3 regions of the Mesorhizobium sp. M0077 genome follow, and region 2 is predicted to be linked to each of the others. Evidence: riboswitches for the same ligand, from Rfam matches in the RefSeq annotation. Region 2 holds a riboswitch; each other region holds the start of a gene.
What was found. Region 2 has a riboswitch for cobalamin ahead of metE (5-methyltetrahydropteroyltriglutamate--homocysteine S-methyltransferase). Riboswitches for the same ligand answer to the same signal wherever they lie in the genome.

Region 1 (3,267 bases), on a different contig from region 2:
TAGCGCCACCAGTCATAGCCGCCGAGGATGCGCACCAAGATCACCTTGGCCTGGCGGGCGACGCTGTCGATCCAGAGGTCCACGGACATGGGATGGCGCAGGTCGCGCAGCGCCGCCAGCCGCATCCACGGCAGGCGGGCGGCATCGGCCTTCCACGCCGCCGCGAGGCCGGCGAGGTCGCTGTCGGTGAAGGACAGCGCCACGATATCCGCCGGCGTCTGCCCGAGATCGACGGGCTCGGCGAGATCGTCGAGCGAGGCGGATGTGGTGGTGAGTATATGCATTTCGGCTCGTGGTTTGGATCAGCCGGCGAGTATACGCTCGATCGCCGGGCGGTTCAGTCCTTTCAGGCCAATGACGACAAGACGCGAGCGGCGGTCGTCCTCAGCCGCCCAGGCGCGGTCATAGTAATGATTGACGCGCGGGCCGACGGCCTGCAGCAAAAGCCGCATCGGCTTGCCGCCGACATCGACGAAGCCTTTCACACGCAGCACATTCTGTTCCTCGGCAACCGTGGCGACGCGCTTGGCCAGTTCGTCCGGGTTGGTGATCGAGGGGATGTCGACGATGAAGGTGTCGAAATCGTCATGCTCGTGGTCGAAGGCGCCGTCATGGTGCGATTTGCGGTTCTCGATGTCGTCCTCGACGGCGAGGCCGAGGCCGAGCAGCACCGAGGGATCGAGCTTGCCATGTGCGGTCGGCACGATCTTCACGGCGCGGGCGGAATGTTCATTGATGATGGCGTTGGCGCGGGCCGAACCGGGGGCGTCCATTAGATCGCTCTTCGACAGGATGATCAAATCGGCGCAGGCGATCTGGTCCTCGAAGACTTCTTCGACCGGATCGTCGTGGTCGAGCGTCTCGTCCTGAGCGCGCTGTGCCTGCAAAGCGTCCATGTCGTTGGCGACGCGGCCTTCGGCCAGCGCCGGGCCGTCTACCACGGCGATGACACCGTCGACGGTTACCCGGCTCTTCACGCTCGGCCACTGGAACGCCTGGACCAGCGGCTTGGGCAGAGCCAGGCCCGAGGTCTCGATCAGGATGTGGTCAACCTTCGGCGTCAGCGCGAGAATCTTGTCGAGGGCGGGCACGAAATCGTCGGCGACTGTACAGCAGATGCAGCCATTGGCGAGTTCGACGATGTTTTCCTCGGGGCAGGTGTCGATGCCGCAGCCTTTCAGGATTTCGCCGTCGATGCCGATGTCGCCGAACTCGTTGACGATGATGGCGATGCGCTTGCCCCCGGCGTTTTCCAGGAGATGGCGGACCAGCGTCGTCTTGCCGGCGCCGAGAAAGCCGGTGACGACGGTGCAGGGAACACGGGAGAGATTGCCGGCCGGGTTTGAAGCGTTCATCGTCAGTCCTTCAGCGTATCGAGGGGTGGGATGCGGGCAACGAGGCCGCGCTTGAGGCTATCGGGCCGGCCGCGCCACGGGATGAGGCCGTCGGCCGAAGTCGCGAAGAGCTTTGCGCCGGTGACGAGGTCGGCGCCGCTGGTTGCGGTCAGATCGCCGAAGACATAGCTCCAGCAGCCGTCACGCAGGATGGCAGCGCTCAGCCGGCGCTTGCAATTGCCGAGACATTCGGCGGTGCGGACGCGGATGTTGTCATCGGCAGCCGCGAGGCGCGTGTCGTCGGCCAGCAGTTCGCCGGCGCGGGGGTGAGCGTCTGAGCCGGTTTCATCGCGGCATGAGGCGCAGACGATGACGGTCACGCCAGCCAACGCGTCGCTATCGGCAGACGAAACATCCGCTGTGCCAGCCGAAAAACTGCTGTTCTGGTCCAAAAACCGTGCTCCTTGCCCGGAAACCCGCCAGGCGATCGGATACTTTGTCTCAGACGGCAGGTCTCCTGGCTCGCGGGTCATCGCCTTGGTTAGCCGCCTTCCCGGTGTTACCCAGTGGCTTTCGGCCTTGGCTCTTCGCTTACAGTTGCGGGGACAGCCGCGGATTTGGGATTTTCGTCCCGTACCGCATTCCCTCTTGGCCCTTGCCGTTGCGGGCAGGGGACCGTCTGGAACGGATTTAGGCTGTTGCGGGGAGTTGTGTCAACGCACGGCTACGACATGGCGATGTCGGCCAAAGGCTTCCCCAAATTGCCGGCCGGCGTCACTTCGACGCGCTCAAGGCCAAGCCAGCCCTGCATCTGCTTCAATTCCTCGAACAACTCTGCAGCTGTCTCCGGCGGCGCGCCGGGTTCGGCGTAGGCGGCGTGGACGCGCAGCACGCCGGCGGGACGGTCGGCCTTGAGGTCGACGCGGGCGACGATCTTGTCGCCGAGCAGGAAAGGCAGCACGTAATAGCCATATTGCCGCTTGTCGGCCGGGGTGTAGATCTCGATGCGGTAGCGGAAATCGAAGAGACGCTCGGTGCGCGCGCGCTCGAAGACCACCGGATCGAAGGGGGCCAGCAAGGCGCGGGCCTCGATCTTTCGCGGCAGGCGGGCGTCCCTATAGAGGTAAGCCGGCTTGTCCCAGCCTTCGACGTTTACCGGCAGCAGTTCGCCCATCTCGACCAGTTCCTCCAGCCGGCCCTTCATGTCGGCCGGCGACAAGCGGAAATAATCGCGCAGGTCACCCGACGTCGCGATGCCGTGGGCGCGGGCGGAAATGCGCAGCAATTCGCGGTGCGCGTCCTCGGCCGCCGGCACCGGCAGGTCGAGGATCGCCTGCGGCAGCACGCGCTCGGGCAGGTCGTAGAAACGCTCGAAGCCACGGCGGTGCGCCGTGGTGATGCGTCCGGCCCAGAAGAGCCATTCGAAGGCGTGCTTGGCGTGGCTCCAGCCCCACCAGCCGCCCGAACCTTTCTGGCCCTCCAGTGCCGAAGCGGCAATCGGGCCGCGCTCGGCGACCGCGCGGTAGATCTCTTCGATATAGGCGGCGTGCTCGCGGCCCCATTTGGCGAGGCCCAGATACATTTCGTCGCCGCTTTCAGCGCGCTGCATGCGCCAGCGCATCAGCGGGTAGGTCTCGACCGGCAGGAACGAGGCCTCATGCGCCCAGTATTCGAACACCGTGCGTTTGCGGGTGATGGCCGCATTGTCGAGCAAAGCCAGCGGGTAGGGGCCAAGCCGCGAATAGAGCGGGATATAGTGGGCGCGCACCACCGCGCTGACGGAATCGATCTGCAGCAAGCCGGTGCGCGACAGCACGCGGGCGAGGTGGCGGCGATCGGGCGTGCCGCCCGGGCGCGGATCGAGAAATCCTTGCGCGGCGAGCGCGATGCGCCTGGCCGTCGGGAGTGAGATTTTGTCCTTCGTCAAAGTGTC
Region 2 (3,267 bases):
CCAAAAGCGCTCTCTCGTCGTTTCATGCTATGGTCAATGCTGGCGATCCGCCCCTCAACAAGCGGGTCATGGATCTTCGTGGACGTCAAGCGAGTGGCGGCAGCCTCGGCAGAAGCTTTCAACGCGGCTGCCACCGCATCCCTGCCTTTGGAAAGGGCCCGGGCCAGCAAGACCAGCTCGTCGGTCTTCTGGGCCGCGAAGGCGAGCCACGACCTGATGTCGGCCTCGAGTTCCGTCTCCATGCGCAGGTCAATCGGCACATGCAGCATCGAGCAAGAAGGCGCGATTTCGACGCGGTCCAAGGGCCAGCCGGCGACGATCGGTTTGATGCGGTCGAGAATGGCGGGCAGGTTCGCACGCCAGACGTTGCGGCCATCGATCAAGCCGAGCGAGAGCACCAGATCCTTCGGAGCGAGCCGACCCACCGTTTCCAGCTGCTCGGGAGCGCGCACGAGATCAATATGCAGGCCGGCCAGGGGCAGAGAAACCGCGGTTTCGAGATTGTCTCCCAGCGACCCGAAATACGTAGCCAGCATGATCTTCAGCTCGGGCGCGGCTTTCGACAGCTGGCCATAGGCGAATTCGAACGCAGCTCGTTCGTTCGGGTTCAGATCGAGGACAAGCGCTGGCTCATCGATCTGCACCCAGTCGGCTCCCGACAGCTTCAGCCTCTGCAGGACTTGCTCGTAAACGGGCAGCAGCCGCGGTAGGAGCGCGATGGGACCGAACCCTTCGGCACGCGATTTCGCCAGCTTGAGGAAGGTGATGGGTCCAAGGATGACTGGGCGTGTGTGAATGCCGAGAGCTTTAGCCTCGAGGAAGTAATCGACCGGCTTCGATGACGAGAGGGCGAACGTCTGATCATCATCGAGTTCCGGCACAATGTAGTGGTAGTTGGTGTCAAACCACTTGGTCATTTCCATCGCGGTTACACCAGGTCCATGAGCCTCCTCCTGGTGACCAGCGTGTCCACAATCCTCCGTCTGACCCTGGTTGCCGCGCGCCATTGCGAAGTAGATGTCAAGTGGGACCTCGCCGCTATTCCAGCCGTACCGGGATGGAATGGCCCCGACCATGGCTGCGGTGTCGAGCACATGGTCGTAAAGCGAGAAGTCGTTCGACGGGATTTTCGACACGCCGCGATCGCGCTGCTCTTCCCAGCTAGCGGCTCGGAGCGCCTTCGACGTCGCAAGAAGGTCGCCAGCGGACGATGTTCCGGACCAGTAGCTTTCGAGGGCGAATTTCAGTTCTCGCCGACGACCGAAGCGCGGCACGCCGAGCGTTGCTACAGGAATTTGCTGAGAGACAGTCATGTCATACCCCGATGGTTGGGGGCGTCGGTGACAAGGAAGGCGCTAGCAGGCCGGCACGCCGGTTGCAGCGGCCACCGAGACACCCCGCCCGTGGACGTAATTCGCCGTGGCAGGTCTCTGGCTCGCGGGGTCATAGCCTCTACCCGTCTTCCCGAGGGTATTCGCCTCAGTGACATGAGTGGATTGGCTCGCCGCTAACAGTTGCGGGGGCAGCGCCGGCATCGCACCGGCTTCCCTCTTAGCTCCGCTGCGGCAGCACCGTACGCGAGAACCACAACAGCAGACAATCACAGCAACCCGCTCTTTGTCAATGACGCATAATGAAATGTTTATGTCGTTATATGGTCGCGTTTTACGCCTTTGTCTAGCATTGTGAAATATTCAGTCTGCTGCCCGCATTCGGCATCGTGGGACGTGATCGCAAGTCAAGTCCGACGGACGCCGCGAGTTCTCCGTTACCTCAGGAACCTTACTGGCCTTCCCCAAGCTGAGCTTCTGGAAAATGCTGGTGACGATCTGGATGACGGTGAATGCCGTCATGGCAAGCACGCCTTGCACCGCTCCTCCAGCGAGCTTCACGGCAGCAGCATGGGTCAGTTCTCCGAAGCGAATGGCTGTCGCTATCAGCGAGCTTTGACACAGTTCCGCCACTGCGGTCATCGCGTCAGTAGGGCGGGTGGTTAGTTGCCCGCGCATCTACAGCAACCCAGCCCCTTCCGCCTCGCGGCGCAAATTCTGCCTTGGCCTTGGGCCGATCTGCTGGATCACCAGGCCGGCCGCCAGCGAGCCAAGGTCGCCGCAGGTCTTGAGGTTGCGGCCCTGCGTGTAGCCATGCAGGAAACCGGCGGCGTAGAGGTCGCCGGCGCCGGTGGTGTCGACCAACTCCTTGATGGCGGTCGCCTCGATGACCACGGTCTCGTCGCCGCGCACGATCACCGAGCCTTTTTCGGAACGGGTGACGGCGGCAATCTTGCAGTCCTTGCGGATCTGAGCCAGCGCCTCGTCGAAGGATTTTGTCTGGTAGAGCGACTTGATCTCGTGGCTGTTGGCAAAGACGATGTCGACAGTGCCCGAGCGCATCAGCTCGAGGAACTCGTCGCGGTAGCGGTCGACGCAGAACGAATCCGACAACGTCATCGACACTTCGCGTCCGGCCTCGTGTGCGAGCTTCGCCGTCTGCCGGATCGCCTCCTTGGCGCGCGGCGGATCCCACAGATAGCCCTCGAAATAGCTAACCTTGGCGCCGGATGCCTTGTCGGCCTCGACATCGTCAGGGCCAAGCTCGACGCAGGCGCCGAGATAGGTGTTCATCGAGCGCTCGCCGTCGGGCGTGACGAAGATCATAGAGCGCGCCGTCGGCGGCTGGCCCTTGAGCGGCCTGGTGTCGAAGGCGACACCCTGTGCATGGATATCGTGCGCATAGATTTCGCCCAGCGCATCGTTGGAGACCTTGCCGAAGAAGGCGGCGCGTCCGCCGAAGCTGGCTACGCCGGCCGCCGTGTTGCCGGCACTGCCGCCGGAGGCCTCGATCGCCGGGCCCATGCGGCTGTAGAGCAGTTCGGCGCGGCGCGTGTCGATCAGGTTCATCGCGCCCTTGATGATGCCGTTGATCTCGAGGAATGCCTCGTCGCACTGGGCGATGATGTCGACAATGGCATTGCCGATGCAAAGCACGTCATAATCCGGCATCAATGTCTCCGCCAAAAAACCCGAGCCGGCTTCTCGCCACGCCTGCCAGGCGCGGGTCTGCCCGGTGGAAATGGGCTTTCCGCTTGCCAATCCGTTCGCCGGCGGCTCTCACGGGGCGGCGAGTCCTGCCTCGCGACGCAATTCGTCCGCCCTGTCTGTCTTCTCCCAGGTGAAATCAGGCTCTTCACGGCCGAAATGGCCATAGGTCGCTGTATTGCGATATATAGGGCGTAAGAGATCAAGCATCTTGATAATGCCTTTCGGT
Region 3 (3,267 bases), on a different contig from region 2:
CTTCCAGCACCTGCAGCCTATCGTTCCACGGCGCCATCTGGTCAAGATGGCGATAGAGCCCAAGATCCGTCATCGCATTCATCCTCTGGTCCCTCTTCGCCTGCTCCAGCTCACGCGACGCTGCGTAGCGCCGGCCGGCCGCCTTCGGCAAGGCGCGGGCCGATGAAGGCCGCGTACCATTCGACGAACTGGATCACGCCGCCCTCGTGCAGCTCCGAATAGGGGCCGGGCTCATAGGCCGGAGACAGGATGCCAAAGGCGTTTTCCTCGACGATGCGGCGGTCCTGGTCGTTGGTCTCGGTCCAGACATGGGTGAGCTCCTCAAGGTTGTAGTCGACCCCCTCGACCGCATCCTTGTGCACCAGCCACTTGGTCGTCACCGCGGTTTCGGTGGCGCTGATCGGCAGCACCCGGAAGGTGACCGCATGGTCGATCAGTATGTGGTTCCAGGTCGTCGGATAGTGGTAGTGCATCAAGGTGCCGATGCGGTCGGCGGCAACAGTGTCGGACAGGTTCTTCGTCACCGCGCGCTTTCCGGACATCGTGTAGCTGACGGCATCGCGCAGCAGCGGCGCGCGGGTGGCGCGGTATTGCCCGGCCGGATCGATGCGGAACTTGCTCGGCAGGCCCGCCGCCTCGCATTTCGCCCAGTGCGCCAGCATCTCCGGATCGCTGTCGGCGCCCTGCACGCCGGTCACCGTCGGCGCTTCGGGGAATGTCTTGCACAGCTCTGGATGATTGCCGGCGCAGTGATAGCATTCGCGGTTGTTTTCCCAGACCAGCTTCCAGTTGCCCTTCTCGATGATGGTGCTCTCGAAGGCGACCTTGGCTTCATTCAGCCGGTGCGGCTTGAGGTAGGGCTCTATCATGGCGCGCATCGGCGCAAAGTCGGCAGGTTCTTTCGCCAGGCAGATGAAGATGTAGCCGCCGACGCTCTCGCAGGCGACGGGCTTCAGGCCGAACTGGCTCTTGTCGAAACCGTCGGCCATCTGGCGGGCAAACAGCAGCCGGCCGTCAAGCTCGTAGGTCCACTGGTGATAGGGGCAGACAAGCTTTGCCGCCATGCCCTTCTCAGTGTTGCAGACACGGCTGCCGCGATGGCGGCAGGAATTGTGAAAGGCGTTGATGTTGCCCTTCTGGTCGCGGACCAGCACCACCGGATAATCGCCGATCTGCACGGTGATATAGCTGCCGGGCTTCGGCAGTTCGCAATCATGGCCGATGAACAGCCAGTCGCGATACCAGATAAGCTCCATGTCGAGCTTGAAATAGTCCGGGTCGGTGTAGAAGGGCTGTTCCAGCGAAAAGCCTTGCTTGCGGCCGTTCAGGAGCCTCAGCATGTCGTTGCGCGTATCCATAGTTCTGTCCTCGTGGTTTAAGGACTGAACTTGGTGGTGATGGAGGAAGGATCGGACGCAGGCCGGCGCGGCGCCGGACATGCACTATCCACCTCTTGACCGCCCACCGCGATCAGTCGAGTCTATGCATCTCGGGCTGGTTTCCGGGCTCTGGAGTTGTCCTTGCGGACCATCGCGACACCTTCCCAGGCTCTTGCCCAGTGGTCTCCCGTTGCGACTTCAACTCCACCACCGTTGCGGGGGCAGCGCCGGATTCTGACCGGCTTCCCAATTCTCCGCTGCGTCGTCACGAAGCGGCACCTGAGATGCGATCATCTAATCACGGCAGCGATCGCGACGTCGGCATGAAAGCGACATCATATCCATGCGGCGCGACACGCGCGGCATACGCCCCCCGCCGCCGGTCAAAGAGCTGAGACGTTTCTTGCGACGCCATCATCGCCGTTTCGAATCGCTGCGGATCCAGTTCGATCGGGGGCAAAAAGGGCTCAACGGTATCGAAAAGTTACTATTAGCAATCTCTAATCGAACCGAACGGTTCGTTTCTGTTGACAATGCGTGCAGGACGGTGTGAACGACGGCCCGGAAACCGACATCGGAGCGAACCACTCGGTTCGGCATAAGCGACTGAAAACAATGCGATAAATGACCATAGAGGAACTTCCTGGCACAATTTCAAGGTGCAGGACCGTGGTCCACACGGAACAACTTCGTGATTGGAAACCAGCCTATGGCTTTCCCACATCGGGGCTGTCCGAACGACGCGAATTCCTCCCAAGACACGCCGCTAGACGGACAGACAAACTGGAGTACTAAAAATGAAAAAGATCATCCTCACTGCCGCAGCCGTTTTGGCGATCACCGGCAGCGCCTTCGCCGGTAGCGACAATTACGGTTCCAATGGTGCGAACCAGCCAGCCGTCTCGGTCGACAGCTCGTATACGGCTTCCATTCAGAAGCCGGCGCACGCTGACAAGCAGCCTGTCGTTCAGGGCGCCGACCGCGACCTCTACGGCAATCGCTGATCCCGACCAAAGAAGGGCGGCTAACCCGTCGCTCTCGGGATCCCAAAAAATTCAGGAGTATTTGAAATGAAAAAGATCATCCTTGCTGCCGCCGCCGTTTTGGCCATCTCCGGCAGCGCTTTCGCCGGCAGCGACAACTACGGTTCGAACGGCGCCAACCAGCCTGCGATTACGTCGACCGATAGTGGCCATACGGCTTCGGTTGAGAAGTCGGCTCCAGCCGAGCAGGCGCCTGCCCACGGTGCCGACCGTAACCTTTTCGGCCGCTAAAGCCGGTTTCCAGCACGTGGCGGGCTTATCCGCTGCAGCTGGCGGCATCAGAAAAATTCAGGAGACTAAAATGAAGAAGATCGTTCTCGCCGCCGCAGCCGTTCTGGCTGTTTCGAGCGCTGCCTTTGCCGGCAGCGACAATTATGGCTCCAATGGCGCCAACCAGCCGGCCGCTGCCGTCGACACCACCCGCACTTCGTCGACCGGCACCAACTCGGCGGTCTACAAGCTGCTGAACTCGTCGGACGACCAACAGAAGTTCGTTCCTCAGAGCAGCGACAGGGATCGGTTCGGCAACAACTAACAGCCGAAGCTTAAAAAAGAGCGGCGGGCCTAGCCCGCCGCTCTTTTTTCATGCCTGTACGACGCAGCTATCTCAAGCCGCCTTCACTTCCACCGGCTTGAGCGAGAAGGAGTGCCCATCGGCGTCGAAGATGTGCAGGTCCCCGGCATCCGCGGTCAGCCGCAGCTTTGCCCCGCGCTTGACCTCGACATTGCCGGGCAGCTTGGTCACCAATGGCAGGTCGGCGCGGCCGATATCGATATAGACCAGCTGCACCTCGCCGAGCTGCTCCACATAGTCCACCACGCCCTCGAAAAGATATTCCGTGCCG

Region 1: another riboswitch for cobalamin. It lies ahead of NKJ57_RS25490 (DUF1636 family protein); the one in region 2 lies ahead of metE (5-methyltetrahydropteroyltriglutamate--homocysteine S-methyltransferase).
Region 3: another riboswitch for cobalamin. It lies ahead of NKJ57_RS13895 (aromatic ring-hydroxylating oxygenase subunit alpha); the one in region 2 lies ahead of metE (5-methyltetrahydropteroyltriglutamate--homocysteine S-methyltransferase).

Annotation. Positions count from the first base shown of each region.
Region 1 is NZ_JAMYUL010000016.1:45,154-48,420, reverse strand. It holds gene cobN (cobaltochelatase subunit CobN) at 1-284, opposite strand, end outside; gene cobW (cobalamin biosynthesis protein CobW) at 303-1,355, opposite strand; gene NKJ57_RS25490 (DUF1636 family protein) at 1,358-1,786, opposite strand; cobalamin riboswitch at 1,825-2,029, opposite strand; gene NKJ57_RS25485 (winged helix-turn-helix domain-containing protein) at 2,059-3,261, opposite strand.
Region 2 is NZ_JAMYUL010000019.1:13,426-16,692, reverse strand. It holds gene metE (5-methyltetrahydropteroyltriglutamate--homocysteine S-methyltransferase) at 1-1,313, opposite strand, end outside; cobalamin riboswitch at 1,405-1,604, opposite strand; gene NKJ57_RS27080 (adenosine kinase) at 2,010-3,002, opposite strand; gene metK (methionine adenosyltransferase) at 3,111-3,267, opposite strand, start outside.
Region 3 is NZ_JAMYUL010000005.1:381,646-384,912, forward strand. It holds gene NKJ57_RS13890 (FAD-binding oxidoreductase) at 1-73, opposite strand, end outside; gene NKJ57_RS13895 (aromatic ring-hydroxylating oxygenase subunit alpha) at 111-1,358, opposite strand; cobalamin riboswitch at 1,476-1,677, opposite strand; gene NKJ57_RS13900 (DUF680 domain-containing protein) at 2,177-2,383, shown strand; gene NKJ57_RS13905 (DUF680 domain-containing protein) at 2,450-2,653, shown strand; gene NKJ57_RS13910 (DUF680 domain-containing protein) at 2,724-2,957, shown strand; gene NKJ57_RS13915 (ABC transporter ATP-binding protein) at 3,030-3,267, opposite strand, start outside.